Regions from separate parts of the Rhodococcus sp. OS5 genome, predicted to be linked through region 2. Evidence: riboswitches for the same ligand, from Rfam matches in the RefSeq annotation. Region 2 holds a riboswitch; each other region holds the start of a gene.
The links. Region 2 has a riboswitch for S-adenosylmethionine ahead of ACVZUB_RS23455 (FAD/NAD(P)-binding protein). Riboswitches for the same ligand answer to the same signal wherever they lie in the genome.

Region 1 (5,094 bases), 2.9 Mb from region 2:
TCCGAAGGCGTTGGCGATGTTGAGTGCGGCGTGATTGAGAGACGCGGCCAAGGTCTGAGCATCCTCGGCGACATCCATCAACCGTGTCTGGAGGCCAGGCACCATCGACGACCCGGCGAGCCCGATGAGGAAGACGAAGACGAGCGCCGTGTACGGATTGCGCACGGCGATAACGAAGATCGCGAGGATGACCACGAGGGATCCCATCGACAGGAACAAGCCCTTCATCAGTGCGCGATCCGCGAGGTATCCACCGACGAAGTTGCCGGCCACCATGCCCAGTCCGTACAGCATGAGTGCGAGGGGAATGAACGAAGCGCCAAGCCCGGACACGTCGGTGAGAGTCGTACTGATGTAGGTATAGACGGCAAACATCCCGCCGAATCCGACCATGCCCACGATCAGGGTCATCCACACCTGAACGCGGCCCAGTGCCCCGAGTTCGGTGATCGGATTCGTCACCGGCATGCCGTCCAAACGCGGAATCCAGACGAAGAGCGAAGCAACGGTTGCCACTCCGATCACGGCGACCAAGGCGAAGGCGCTGCGCCAGCCGAGTGCCTGGCCGATCCAGGCCGCGACCGGTACCCCGATCACGTTGGCCACGGAAAGACCCATCATCACCATGGCGACGGCCTTCGCGCGTTTTCCCGGTTCGGCCAGGTGAGCTGCGACCAGTGCGGCGACTCCGAAATACGCGCCGTGCGGCAATCCGGCGACGAAGCGGGCCATCATCAGCGTCGTGTACGAGGGCGCGAAAACCGTGGCGGCATTGCCGACGGTGAACGCGACCATGAGTGCGATCAACAGGGTGCGGCGCGGTACTCGTGCGGTGAGTGCAGCGATCAGCGGAGCGCCGACGACAACCCCGAGCGCGTACGCCGAGATCACGTGACCCGCGACGGGTTCCGAGACACCGAGTCCGGATGCCATTTCCGGGAGCAACCCCATGGCGACGAACTCGGTTGTGCCGATACCGAAACCGCCGAGAGCGAGAGCGAGCATCGCCGGACCTCTGGCGGAACGAACCCCGGGTGTCGAGGTGTCAGAACGGGAGAGGGTAGACGAAGTCACTGATCAATTGTGGTCTCACACCTGGTTGAACTTCCAAGTGAGAGCGGGTGAGTTCACTCACGTGAGACCGCGAACACAAATGGGACGCCTGGTTTCCCAGACGTCCCATTTGACAGGTGAAGCGGTGAATCTACTTCGCGGCCATGGCCTTCTGCAGGTTCACGTCGAGTGCGCCGAGGAACTCCTCGGTGGTCAGGTAGCCCTGATCGCCGCCGACCAGCATCGAGAGGTCCTTGGTCATCTGGCCGCTTTCGACGGTCTTGATGACAACGTCTTCGAGCGCCTGCGCGAAGCCGATGACCTCAGGGGTGCTGTCGAGTTTGCCACGATGCTCGAGCCCGCGGGTCCACGCGAAGATGGACGCGATCGGGTTGGTCGAGGTGGGCTTGCCCTGCTGGTGCTGACGGTAGTGACGCGTCACGGTGCCGTGAGCAGCCTCTGCCTCACAGGTCTTTCCGTCCGGTGTCAGCAGAACCGACGTCATGAGGCCGAGCGAGCCGAAGCCCTGGGCCACGGTGTCGGACTGGACGTCGCCGTCGTAGTTCTTGCATGCCCAGACGTATCCGCCCTCCCACTTGAGTGCGGAAGCGACCATGTCGTCGATGAGGCGGTGCTCGTAGGTCAGACCTGCAGCATCGAACTCAGCCTTGAACTCGGTCTCGTAGACGTGCTGGAAGATGTCCTTGAAGGCACCGTCGTACGCCTTGAGAATGGTGTTCTTGGTGGACAGGTACACCGGGTAGTTCTGCTGCAGTCCGTAGGTGAGCGACGCGCGAGCGAAGTCACGGATGGACGTGGTGAAGTTGTACTGCCCCTGGACGACGCCGCCCTCTTCGGGGAAGTTGACCAGTTCGTGCTCGATCGGTGCGCTGCCGTCCTCAGGCGTGTAGGTGATCATCACCTTGCCGGGGCCGGGGACCTTGAAGTCTGTGGCGCGGTACTGGTCGCCGAATGCGTGACGGCCGATGATGATCGGCTTGGTCCAGCCCGGAACGAGTCGCGGAACGTTGGAGATGATGATCGGTGCGCGGAAGATCGTGCCGCCGAGAATGTTGCGGATCGTTCCGTTCGGGGAACGCCACATCTTCTTGAGACCGAATTCCTCGACACGTGCCTCGTCCGGCGTGATCGTGGCGCATTTGACGCCGACGCCGTGCTTCTGGATCGCGTGCGCTGCGTCGATGGTGACCTGGTCGTCGGTCTCGTCGCGGTACTCGATACCGAGGTCGTAGTACTCGAGGTTCACATCGAGATACGGATGGATCAACTTGTCTTTGATGAACTGCCAGATAATGCGCGTCATCTCATCGCCGTCGAGTTCGACGACGGTGCCCTCAACCTTGATTTTGGACATGGGTGCTTCGCGTCCTCCTAGGAAGTTTCCCTGGTTACACGGTTGCGGTCACACTTTGTGAGTGGGTCCGCGAACGGTTCGATTATCAAACCTAGACGGTGTGGACTGATCTCGGGAGATGAGTCCCAAACAAGACAAGCGTACTGCTAACCCGTGAGGCCGCAACCGGCAGGTCCACTCATCGGTCTCTACTCGCGAGTAACTTTTGCCTGCTAGTGGGCTGCGTCGCTCTGCCTCGCGTGCGGTTGCGGCTCACATTTCGCCCCGTGTCAGGACTGCGCTCACTTCCCGGTAGAATCCGACTTGGTCATGAGTGCCAGCGTCAAGCCCCGGCTCGCTGGACGGCAACCCTCCAACCGCGGTGGGGTGCCCCGGGTGATGACCAGGTTTCCCGACGTGGATCTGCTCGCGCAGTTCCACCGCAATTCGGGTGACAAGCGCGGGTCCGACAGGGACGGACCCCAGACCGGGCCGAGCCCCACGGAGGTATTTCAGTATGTGTCGCACTTGTAGATAGACCCCAGCACGGGGCGGCGATCATTCGCCCCCGTCCGACATCTATCCGTCAGACCACTGGAGTGAACAAATCATGACCGACAACACAGCCGACGCCGCAGCAACTTCGGATCCGACCGCGAACTGGTCGTTCGAGACCAAGCAGGTGCACGCCGGACAAACAGCGGACACCGCCACCAATGCGCGCGCTCTGCCGATCTACCAGACCACCAGCTACGTCTTCGACAGCACCGATCACGCTGCTGCACTGTTCGGCCTCGCCGAGCCGGGCAACATCTACACGCGGATCATGAATCCCACACAGGACGCCGTCGAGCAGCGCATCGCTGCCCTCGAAGGCGGAGTCGCCGCACTCCTCCTCTCCTCGGGTCAGGCCGCCGAGACCATCGCGATCCTCAACATCGCCGAGGCCGGCGACCACATCGTCTCCAGCCCGTACCTGTACGGCGGCACGTACAACCTCCTGCACTACACCCTTCGCAAGCTGGGTATCGAAGTCACGTTCGTCGAGGATCCCGACAATCTCGAGCAGTGGCGCGAAGCCATTCGCCCGAATACGAAGGCGTTCTACGGCGAAACGATCGCCAATCCGAAGAACCACATCCTCGACCTACCCGGTATCTCGTCACTGGCCCACGAGAACGGTCTTCCGTTGATCGTGGACAACACAGTCGCGACGCCGTACCTGCTTCGCCCACTCGAACACGGCGCCGACATCGTCGTTCACTCCGCCACCAAATACCTTGGTGGACACGGCACCGCGATCGCCGGCGTCATCGTCGACGGTGGCACTTTCGACTGGACGCAGGGTCGCCACACGAACTTCACGACGCCTGATCCCAGCTACCACGGCGTCACCTTCGCGGACCTCGGCGCGCCGGCGTTCGCACTCAAGGCCCGCGTCCAACTGCTGCGCGATCTCGGTTCCGCCGTGGCGCCGTTCAACGCGTTCCTCATCGCGCAGGGTATCGAAACCTTGAGCCTGCGCATCGAGCGCCACGTATCCAATGCACAGAAGGTCGCCGAATTCCTCGACGGTCACGTCGAGGTCGCCTCCGTTTCCTACGCGGGACTTCCCTCCTCGCCATGGTTCGAACGTGGAAAGCAGCTGACGCCCAATGGAACCGGCGCAATCGTCACCTTCGAGCTGCCCGGCGGTATCGATGCGGGCAAGACGTTCGTCAACGCCCTGACGCTGCACAGCCACGTCGCCAACATCGGTGACGTTCGCTCACTCGTCATCCACCCCGCCTCGACGACACACTCGCAGCTCACCCCCGAAGAGCAGCTCGCCTCCGGTGTCACCCCCGGGCTCGTCCGCCTCGCGGTCGGCATCGAAGGAATCGACGACATCCTCGCCGATCTCACCGTCGGCCTGGCAGCGGTGGCAAACTCGTGACCGTGAACGAATTGGAGCCCAGGATCGACCTCCTGCCCCCACCCGACGGCCAGGTGGGGTTCGTCGACATCGGTGCCTTGGAACTCGAGAGCGGCGCGGCAATCCCATCGGTTTCGCTCGCCGTTCAGCGGTGGGGTGAGCTTTCCCCGAACCGCGACAACGTCGTACTCGTCGAGCACGCACTGACCGGAGACTCACACGTCACCGGACCGATCTCCGCGAATCAGCCCTCCCCCGGCTGGTGGAACGGGATGGTCGGCCCCGGCGAACCGATCGACACCGGCGAATGGTGCGTCATCGCAACCAATGTCCTCGGTGGTTGTCGCGGCACGACCGGTCCCAGTTCGCCGGCCGACGACGGCAAGCCGTGGGGCAGCAGGTTCCCGGAGATCTCCATCCGGGATCAGATCGCGGCGGAGAAGAAGCTCGTCGATCTCCTCGGGATCGACCAGTTGGCCTCGGTAGTCGGCGGATCCATGGGGGGCATGCGCACCCTCGAATGGGCAGTTACCTACCCGGACGGCATTCGCTCCGCGTTGGTTCTCGCAACCGGTTCACGGGCCACTGCAGATCAGATCGGCACCCAGACGACGCAGATCGCTGCCATCGTCTCCGATCCGGATTGGCAGGGCGGTGACTACCACGGAACGGGGCGGGCACCTCGCGCCGGACTCGGCATCGCCCGTCGCATCGCGCACCTCACGTACCGCACCGAGGCCGAACTTGACGCACGCTTCGAGAACTCCGCTCA
Region 2 (5,094 bases):
CGGCCGCGCCGACGAGATCGAACAGACCATCGAGATCCTCTCCCGCCGCACCAAGAACAACCCGGTCCTGGTGGGTGAGGCCGGCGTCGGCAAGACTGCCATCGTCGAAGGTCTCGCCCAGCGCATCGTCGACGGGGATGTCCCGGAATCGTTGGTGGGCAAGAAGATCGTCCAGCTCGAACTCTCGAGCATGGTCTCGGGTACCCGTTACCGCGGAGACTTCGAGGAACGGCTGACCAAGGTGATCGACGAGATCACCGCACACAAGGACGAGCTGATCGTCTTCATCGACGAGATGCACACCATCGCCGGTGCCGGAGGCGGCGCAGACGGTGCGATGGATGCCGGAAACATCCTCAAGCCCAAGCTCGCTCGCGGTGAACTGCACATCGTCGGCGCCACCACGCTCGACGAATACCGCAAGAACATCGAGAAGGATCCCGCGCTCGAGCGGCGCTTCCAGCCCGTACAGGTCGGAGAGCCGTCGATCGAGGACGCAATCGCGATCTTGAGCGGACTGCGCAGTCGGTACGAGGATCACCACAAGGTGCACTACACCGACGAGGCGATCACCGCTGCGGTGGAGCTGTCGGCACGTTACATCGGCGACAGGTTCTTGCCGGACAAGGCAATCGACCTGATCGACCAGGCCGGCGCCAGGCTTCGCTTGAAGACGGCCACGGTAGACACCGCCGCGCTGCAGCAGCGTCTCGAGCAGCTCGAGAGCGACAAGGAAAAAGCCGTCGCCGACGAGTTGTACGAGAAGGCGTCGACCCTGCGTGACGAGATCAACGGCGTCGCAAAGCGTCTCGAGAAGGCAGGATCCTCGGTTCCTTCCGAGGAAACGCCGGACGTGACCGCTGAACAAATCGCCGAAGTTGTCGCTCGCGCAACGGGTATTCCGGCAAGCCAGATGACTCAGGCAGAGAAAGATCGCCTGCGCCGTCTGGAAGAGGAACTGCACGGTCGTGTCATCGGGCAAGATGACGCCGTTCGCGCCATCGCGCGTGCCGTGCGTCGTAGCCGGACCGGTATGAGCGATCCGGATCGTCCCGTCGGTAGCTTCCTGTTCCTCGGACCCACTGGCGTCGGCAAGACGGAGCTCGCAAAAGCTCTGGCTGCCACACTCTTCGGAGACGAGAACAAGATGCTGCGCTTCGACATGAGTGAGTTCGGTGAGAGGCACACGGTCAGCCGATTGGTCGGTGCTCCTCCCGGATACGTCGGCTACGGCGAGGCCGGACAGCTCACGGAACAGGTGCGTCGTAACCCGTACTCGGTGATCCTGCTCGACGAGATCGAGAAGGCACACCCGGACGTGTTCAACACCTTGCTCCAGGTGCTCGACGACGGCCGTCTGACCGACGGTCAGGGTCGGACGGTGGACTTCAAGAACACCGTCGTGATCATGACCAGCAACCTCGGCTCGGACATCATCTCGAGCAAGTCCGGTGGACTCGGCTTCACCACGGGTGACGCAGAGTCGGCGGAGAAGCCACTGCGCGACCGCGTGATGGCCAGGTTGCGCGAATCGATGCGGCCGGAGTTCCTCAACCGTATCGACGAGATCGTGATCTTCCGCAAGCTCGACACCGAGCAACTGCACCGGATTACTGATCTGCTGCTCGACGACAGCCGGAAGCGGCTGCAGTCCAAGGGCATCGAGATCGAGTTCACTGCCGACGCGGTGGACTGGATCGCCGAGCACGGGCATCAACCCGAGTTCGGGGCTCGCCCGTTGCGTCGTTCGATTCAGCGTGTGGTCGACGACAAGATCGCCGACATGCTGCTCGACGATCTCCTCGAAGAGGGCGGCAGTATCACCGTCGCGGTTGACGAGGGTGAGTTGGTGTTCAGCTAGGGGCACAGCCCCCTGTGAGCGGTTAGGGAGTCCCAGGACTCCCTAACCGCTCACAGGCGCGTAGCACCCAAAATCTCCGCCGCCAGGGCATCGTTATGCCGGAAGAACCCTGCATTGGTACGGGGACGAGGGAAAGCCGCCGACCAGTTATGGCCTGCAACCCACGGCCCGGCCGCGAAGCGGCGGGGATGAGCAGTGTTGTTCTGGTCGAGAATTCGTGAAGTACCGTCGACGGCGAGCTTCGCCGAACTGTCCACGGTCGCACGAAGTTCGACTGCCTCGCCCCGACGGTGAAGCGTCCGCAGGAGCAAGTCACCGCTCGCGCTGATGGAAGCAACCGGCAAGCGTGCTTCGACGAGGGTGTTCGCGGCCACGATGTCGGTGTGCGACGCACTGCGCGCGACAAAGATCCCAGCCCCCGTTGCCGGGTCGATCTCGGTGGAGAACACCGAATCCGGCCCGAGGAACTGGACGATGCCCGCCTCGTTGAGGGCGACCAACTGTTCCAAACGCTCGGGCGGCGGACCACTGGCGATGAAGCTGAAGAACGAATGAAGCCAACCCTCGACGTCCTTGGCGACGGATTCGGCCGGGATTCTGCCGCGCCGCAACAATTCTCCGACGGTCATGTACGTCGACAGCAGCGCTGAGAAGACAGCCGCGTCGGCGCTGAAATACGGGTCCGACCTCCGCGCGACATCCGCCGAGATGTATTCGGTGATCCGGGACTGGACCTCGGCAAGCCCGTCGTAGCGCTCACCGCCGAGTGGGCGGTTCAGCCGCTCGAGATCGATACGGTCTTCCGGCTTCGGGACTGCGTTCTCGACCAGTTCCTGCAATCGAGGCGATCCCCAAGCCAGCGAGGCGAATTCGGCGTCGAACTCCTCCCAGGTGCCCACTGTCCGATCCGGGTGAGATGCAAACAGCTCGTAATAGTGGGCGCCTGCCAGTTCTTTCGACGCCAAGGGCCAGATGTCGTTTCGGAAATCCAACGGTCCGTCGCCGGGAACGAGATCAGCGGTGAAGAACCGCGGTAGCGGTGGCCGCGCGTCAGCGATCGAGTACGAAATCTTGGAATGATACGGCACTCCGCGACGAGATCCGGCATACAACAGGGGTTCCCGACCCGAGGGAGCGTAAGTGAGGACGCCGTCTTCACCGCGTTCGAAGATGCCGCCACGGCTCTCGGCGAGGAGAACCATCCAGTCGATGAAAGCCAGCCCGAGTCCGGCGATCAGAACCGGTTCGCCTTCGGGAATGACATCGGCGTCGAGATCGGCAGTGTAGCCCGGACCCACATACGTCAACCCGTGATCGGACGCGAAGCTGGTCAGCGCGGTTTCGCGTGGGGCAGGCAACGCATCGGGGTGCCCTTGTGCGAGAAGGACGGTCGTCGCGTCGATGACAGCTCCGTCGTCCAGATGAACTGTCTGTGTCTCGCCGACGTTCACGATGTCGACCACGGATCGTCGATGAACTCGAACGTCGACGTGCGCTGGCGCGGAGTCGACTGCAGTCTCGAACACCCAGTTCAGGTATCGGCTCTGCAGTGACCTCGATGCAAACGACGACGGGGTGAGCGTCGGAACTTCTGCTGCGATTTCGGGGAATTCGGCAAGCTCAGCCGAGCGCTCGGCGACCCATTCCGCGAGGGTCGGACCCGGCAGCACCGGGCCGATCACGGCGGTGGTCTCGTCGGTGAACATCGTGACGTCCGCTGTTGTCGAATTCATCCACAGAAGCGGCGCCTGGCTGCCTCGCCAAATACGGCCGGCACCTGCCGGATACGGGTCGACAACGTGAATGTCGATCGGTGTGGGATCGGCGTTCACCGATTCGTGAGCGAGGATCCGCTCGAGTACGCCGGTCCCGCGGGGTCCACCGCCCACGATCACGATGACAGCTGCTGTCCCCACTGAGGTACGGGGTCGATCGCCTGGCACGAGTCCTCCATCGGACCTGGCAGAAAGCACCCGCACCTCAGCAGAGGGGGTTGCTGCGACGTCACGGAGCCAGGACTCTCGATCGCTCTGGATGGTTAGTCCAGCTTATCTTCGGAGAATTTTGAGGCAAGGAATTCCGGACATCAGATCAGCGTGAATCAAACAGTTGTCAATCACTATCTTTCGGTTTGCGTTGCAGGCAGGATCCGAGCGTGAACATCCCCGAAGCCGATTCGTGATCCGCCGACGCCGGGAGCGGTGGCTGAGATGGCGATGGTGTCGCCGTCTTCGAGAAAGGTACGGGTCTCGGAGCCCACAGCTACGGGTTCCTTGCCGCCCCACGTCAGCTCGATGAAGGCGCCGCGCTGATCTTTGTCCGGTCCGGAAATGGTTCCGGACGCGAAGAGATCGCCGGTGCTCGCTGCTGCGCCGTTGATGGTGGTGTGCGCGAGCATCTGCGCAGGCGACCAGTACATCTGGGCGTAGGGCGGCCGGGAGACGACGTGACCGTTCCATTCGACGGCCAGGTCGATGTCCAGCCCCCACTTCTCTTCACCACGCAGATAGGAAAGCGGTTCGGGATCCTGCACCGGAGTGTCGATTCGGGCTGCTTCGAGAGCGAGCAAGGGTACGACCCACGGTGAGATGGAGGTCGCGAAACTCTTCCCCAGGTTCGGACCGAGGGGCACGTACTCCCACGCCTGGATGTCTCGGGCAGACCAGTCGTTCACGACCACGGCGCCGAAGACGTACTCGGCAAATTCGTCCGGGGTGATGGAATCGCCCATCTTCGAGGGAGTTCCGACGATGAACCCCATCTCGGCTTCGATGTCGAGGCGCCGGGACGGTCCGAAGTCCGGGCTTTCCTGATCGGGTGCCTTCCGCTGTCCGCAGGGACGAACGATGTCGGTGCCGGAGACGACGATGGTGCTGGAGCGCCCGTGGTATCCGACGGGAAGATGCTTCCAGTTCGGCATCAAGGGGGCTGCGTCCGGGCGGAACAACCGCCCGAGGTTGGTTGCGTGATTCTCCGAGGCGTAGAAGTCGACGTAATCGGCCACTGCGATCGGCAAATGCATTGTCACCGAATCAACGGAAAACACTGCATTCGAGTCTATTTCGCTAGTCACGAGCTCCGTGATCCGGTTTCGCACCGATACCCACTGATCTCGTCCCTGAGCCATGAACGCGTTCAGAGTCGGTTCGGAGAAGACGGAATCGCCTAGTGTCGCTGCGAGATCGACCACCGATTCGGCGACGCGCACACCGACACGCGGTAACCCTCCCGCG
Region 3 (5,094 bases), 2.0 Mb from region 2:
GCTCGGATATCGGCGATCAAACTGCCGAGACCGGAAGGCGTTCCGACGTAATGAAGCGAAACGGGAACCCGCGGCGAGGTCAACGCGCTGTCCAACTGCGCAAGCTCCTTACGAGCGGAGCGAGCCTCCGGCGCGATCAGAATCTCGAGATCGACCAGCACTGCGACGCTGTCGGGATCGCGTCCTTCTTCGGCGACGGCAGCGCGTATACGTGCGCGTTCGAGCTGTGCCTCACGCAGATCCGCAGCGCGAATCCGAACCACATTGGTAGGGAATGAAGCCAAATCGAGAGCCTTTTCACCCTCGGTGAGGTCCACCCAGTAGTCGCCGCCGATGATGGGCAGGTTGCCGGGTGCGCCCTCAGCGGCCGGATGGTGACCGAATCCGGTCAACTCGACCGCTACGTGCAGAGAATGCGAAGCGAGTGAAGACATGTGAGACCTCCGAAAATCAGAAAAGTATGGGATGAGCGAGACGAATCGTCAGCTCGAACACATTCCTGAAGAGGTGCGGCACAGATCGACATGGCGACGGCACCACTGACCGAGAGTGATGCTCACTCTCGAAGGGGTGGCGGGAAAATCCGCTGGTGCCATGGCTGCCATGCTAGTTGTCCGTTCGAGTTTTCGGGGACCGAGCTCAGCTCAGACGCACTCGGCTGCGCCGGCATTGTCGTCTGCGGCTCCGAGGAAGGGGCGGGTCTCGGGCACAGGGTTCCACGCACCTGCCGTCTTCGCGTACTTCCAATCACGCTGATTCGAAACCAGGATGTTCACGGCGTCGACCAACCGCGTCACGTCGTCCGAGCTGCTACCGAGGCCGAGGCTGGCGCGAACTGCACCGCCGGAGAGGCCGAGGCGCGCGAGAACCGGATGTGCGCAGAAGCGACCGTCGCGAACTCCGATGCCGTGCTCGGCGGAGAGGAATGCGGCGATCTCGCCCGCTTCGAATCCGTCAACGGTGAAGGTGACGATTCCGACGGCGTCAGGAGCGTCGTTCCACAGTCGCACGAGTGAGACGCCCTCGATGGCGGACAAGCCGTCAGTGAGCTGGGCGGTGAGCGCCTTCTCATGCTCGGCGATCACGTCGAAGTCCAGGGCGTGCAGGGTTTCGCAGGCGGTCGCGATGGCAGCCGCACCGAGCACGTTGGGGGAACCCGCCTCGTGGCGTGCGGGCGCGCAAGCCCACTCGGTGGATTCGATGGTCACCTCACGCACGGCGCCGCCGCCGGCGAGGTACGGCTGAGCTTCGTCGAGCCAGTCACGGCGGCCGACGAGAACGCCGGCGCCGAAGGGCGCGTACAGCTTGTGGCCCGAGAACGCTACGTAGTCGACGCCGCATTCCTGCAGGTCGATGCGACGGTGGGGAGCCAACTGAGCAGCGTCGACGAGGATACGTGCGCCGCAACGGTGAGCGATGTCAGCCAAACGTGCAATCGGCAGGATCTCACCGGTCACGTTGGAGGCCCCGGTGATTGCGAGCAGCGCGGCAGGCTTGGTGCACAGTTCACCGATCAGACGCTCGATCGTTTCTTCGATGGTGTCTGCGGCGGTGACGATACGAGCGTCGTTCCACGGCAACAGGTTTGCGTGATGCTCGACGTCGAGGACGACGGTGCTGCCGGGGACGCACTGCGCAAGCAGGTTCAGCGAATCGGTGGTGTTCCGGGTGAAGACGACAACCTGATCGTCGGCACAGTTCACGAAACGAGCAACGGATTCACGAGCGTTCTCGTAGGTGAGCGTGGAGATCCGGGACGCGTAGCCGGCACCGCGGTGGACGCTGGCGTATGTCGGCAGCAACTCGGCGATACGGTCGGTGACCTGGGCCAATGCCGGCGCACTCGCGGCGTAGTCGAAGTTGGCGTAGGAGCATTCGCCACCCTGAACCAATGGAACCTGCAGGTCGGCACCCGAAACCTTGGCAATCGCGGTGGTGCAGCAGGTGTCGGCACTCAATACAGCAGTCATCGAAGACAATCCTCACGTTCAAGGACTCGTTCGTCGGGAGATGGCCCCGGAAGAGTCCGCGCTTGCCGCATTCGTTTTCGAACGCAGCCGGGTCGTCACCCGGAGCACCCCACCGCGGAGGAGGGTTGCCGACCAGCAAGCCGGGGCTGAACACTGGTACTCGTGACCTGGCAACGAGGATGGCAGGAACCTCCCGTGCTTGTCAAGACGAAGCCGCGAAGATCTCCGTCAGGGCGCGATGGTCCGGCAAGCAAGGTGGAGCGCGAGTCTCGTTTCCGGATCTGCGAGATCCACCGAGAGAAGGCGCTGAATTCTATCGATCCGACTCGATACGGTGTTGCGGTGCAACCCCATTCGGGTTGCGGTGTGAGCCAGAGACGATTCTTCGTCGAGGTACGTCGACAGAGTCTCGAGCAACTCTCCATTGGAATCGCGTAGCGGTGCGAGCAATGCTGCGGCCGCAGGCTGGAAGGTGTCGGTTCGCGTCCACGCCAGCAGCAACTGCGCCAGCCCGAGGCGGTCCACGTGCAGGAATCGACCTGTTTGAGATCGGGCACCGGCGAGCCGAGCGGCATCCCCGGCCTCCGACAGGGACGAACCGATTCCGGCCGGACCGTCGTGTGCGCGTCCCACACCTACCCAGGTCTCCATCGTGGGTTCCAACCTGGCCTGAGCTGCACGGATGCACTCGGCGATCCTGGTGATCGCCTCCGGTCGCGGCTCACCTGGCAGAGTCGTCCACGCCGCCCAGCCGTCAGCCTGTTCCACGACATTGGCGTCGATTCCCTCGGCAGCGAGAGCATCTGCAACCTCGCTGCGTCTTGCCACCAGGTCGACCTCACCGACCGCCAGGACTTTGATGCCGATGTGCCATCCGTCCAGCATCCAACCCGCGTCGAGTGCGCGCCGGAGCAGTCCGGGTGTGGCGTCTGCTGACGTGTCGATCAGTTCACCGAGCAACGCGCTACGCCGGCGCGCTTCACGCTCGTCGACCATGCGCGCAACGGCCAGTCGGTGCCCGGCAGCCAACGAGGCCACGTCGAGAACCACTGAGAGAGAAGCCTCTTCGACGCTTTGACGCACCGGGAGCAGCACCGCCAGCCAGGGCTCTCGGGCTGCGCCGGACATCACCGGGCACGCAATCAGGACCCCGCCGGAGCCCAATTCGACCGTGGTGGGCGCCCCGCGACCCGACAACATACCGGCAGCTGCTCGATCAGCGTCTGACAACAGGTCGGCGCCGGTCATCGGACGTCCGGACGTGTCCAGGAGAAAGAATGAACGCTGAAAGGTGTTCAGTAGCACCGACAGAAGATTCTCGACGCTTCCTCCGGCTCGTTGGCCCGCGTGTGTCGCCCGCAGTACTGCGTCGGCCATCACCGCCCGCGAATTCGAGAGAAGATCACGAAGATCCACGCTGAACTGCCACGGGTCGGATACTCCGAGCACCACCAGTCCGAGCCGATCGGCAAGCAACGAGAGATTCGCATCCTCCGCCGCAGTGCTGTGCACAGCGACCACCTGGCAGCCGGTCGCCGCTGTGCGCCGAAGGAGAGCGTCGAATCTCCACTCCCCGATGTCGATTCGATCGAGAATCACCAGAACTGATCCTGAACTCGCCGCATCCGACACGGCCTCGGCCGACTGTGCCGATTCCCCGGTGAGTGCTCCCACTGTCGTCACGACGGGATCACCCTCCCCGGCCAGTCGATACAGCCCGACAAAGGCCGGGTTGTTCAGCAACGCCGAAACACTCGCGCTCATCGCGCCTCCATCAGCACTGCGTCGTGGTCGATCCCGAATGCCCGCGGGCCGACAACTTTCAATCTGCCCACTTCTTCCGCCCACCACTGTGGACCGGGAAGAACCAACACGGCCACATCGTGCCCCTGGTGCACGGATTCACACGAGACGAAGGCGCCGGTCCGCACGTCGAGCAACGTCACGATGTCCGGGCACGTTGCAATCATCTCGCCGTCCAACGCGACGGTCAGGAACTCACTCTCGAATTCGACTCGTATCACCGCAGAACCGTGCTCGAGAATCACGCTGCCCCGACGATCTCCGGTGTCCGGACGACTACGACGCACCGCACGCACCCGGCCTGCCCCCAGTACTCGAGCCCCGGAGCTTTCCGCGATCTGCCGCCAACTGCCCAGTGCCCCGATGTGCTGACCCAGTTCGTGCGCCCGAGACAGAGTTCCCGGAATGCACGCCTCCTGCACCGTCCGCGCATCGATCGACGCGATCGCCAGAGCACCCCAACCGCTGGTTCTCCCGATCAACGACCGCACTGCTACCTCGGCGCCGAGCACATCCACTCCGTCGACGACGGTAATGAGGCCGCCGGGCTGGGCGAGTGTGACCGGGCACAATTCCAACCCGGCTGCGGCGAGAGAGAAGTGATCGAGCCGCGGCATCGCTCGACCCAGCAGGTCCGCGTCGACCACGGGAATTCCCAACGCCAACGCCGCAGCAATGCCGGAGAGAGCGTTGAGTCCACCGCCTTCGAAAGTCATCACCGCGGTCGGACGCTTCCCGGTCCAGCGCGTCAAAGCTGCTGCAGTATCTGCAAACTCACGCCCGGAGGGCAATTGCTCCTCCAAGGCCAGGGCCGATCCGACGATTCCCACCGGCATCACCAATGCCTCCTCCGGCAACTGGTCCGGCGCGATGACCTCCACCGAAGTAGACGTCATCAGTGGACGCAGCAATTCCACGAACAAGCGTGGATCGCCGCCCCCGCCGCAGCCCAGGACCACCGCCCCCGCTGCGATCGCGTCGAGGTCGGCCTCCCGGACCGCGTGCAGCCTGCTCACGGCTCGCTATTCTGCCAGTACAGGTTGCTCGAGTGTCTCCACCGGCAGGAACGGGCGATCGAGCCCGAAGCTAGCCGGGCCGAAGACCGCCAGTGCCTCCGGGGTTCTCATGATGGGTGGGGTCGCGATCCCGATGACCGCAACGCGCTGCCCGTACCGCAAGCCCTCGGTGGTGACGGGTTCGGCGGTATCGGCCTCGACGATGCAGATCAGGTCTGGCACGATCGCCACCATCACTCCGGATTGGACGGCGATCAGATTTTCGTTCTGGAACTGAACTTCCAGCTCTTCGTCTCCGACGCCGG

Region 1: linked by a shared signal. The riboswitch ahead of ACVZUB_RS09990 (bifunctional o-acetylhomoserine/o-acetylserine sulfhydrylase) and the one ahead of ACVZUB_RS23455 (FAD/NAD(P)-binding protein) in region 2 are both predicted to bind S-adenosylmethionine.
Region 3: linked by a shared signal. The riboswitch ahead of ACVZUB_RS03010 (aminotransferase class V-fold PLP-dependent enzyme) and the one ahead of ACVZUB_RS23455 (FAD/NAD(P)-binding protein) in region 2 are both predicted to bind S-adenosylmethionine.

What each region holds. Positions count from the first base shown of each region.
Region 1 is NZ_CM166368.1:2,158,165-2,163,258, reverse strand. It holds gene ACVZUB_RS10000 (MFS transporter) at 1-1,074, opposite strand, end outside; gene ACVZUB_RS09995 (NADP-dependent isocitrate dehydrogenase) at 1,205-2,428, opposite strand; SAM riboswitch class IV at 2,734-2,874, shown strand; gene ACVZUB_RS09990 (bifunctional o-acetylhomoserine/o-acetylserine sulfhydrylase) at 3,018-4,343, shown strand; gene metX (homoserine O-acetyltransferase MetX) at 4,340-5,094, shown strand, end outside.
Region 2 is NZ_CM166368.1:5,044,569-5,049,662, reverse strand. It holds gene ACVZUB_RS23460 (ATP-dependent Clp protease ATP-binding subunit) at 1-1,861, shown strand, start outside; gene ACVZUB_RS23455 (FAD/NAD(P)-binding protein) at 1,912-3,804, opposite strand; SAM riboswitch class I at 3,809-3,902, opposite strand; gene fahA (fumarylacetoacetase) at 3,981-5,094, opposite strand, start outside.
Region 3 is NZ_CM166368.1:641,504-646,597, reverse strand. It holds gene ACVZUB_RS03015 (LLM class oxidoreductase) at 1-434, opposite strand, end outside; gene ACVZUB_RS03010 (aminotransferase class V-fold PLP-dependent enzyme) at 645-1,970, opposite strand; SAM riboswitch class IV at 2,024-2,138, opposite strand; gene ACVZUB_RS03005 (PucR family transcriptional regulator) at 2,199-3,734, opposite strand; gene ACVZUB_RS03000 (DUF917 domain-containing protein) at 3,731-4,789, opposite strand; gene ACVZUB_RS02995 (DUF917 domain-containing protein) at 4,796-5,094, opposite strand, start outside.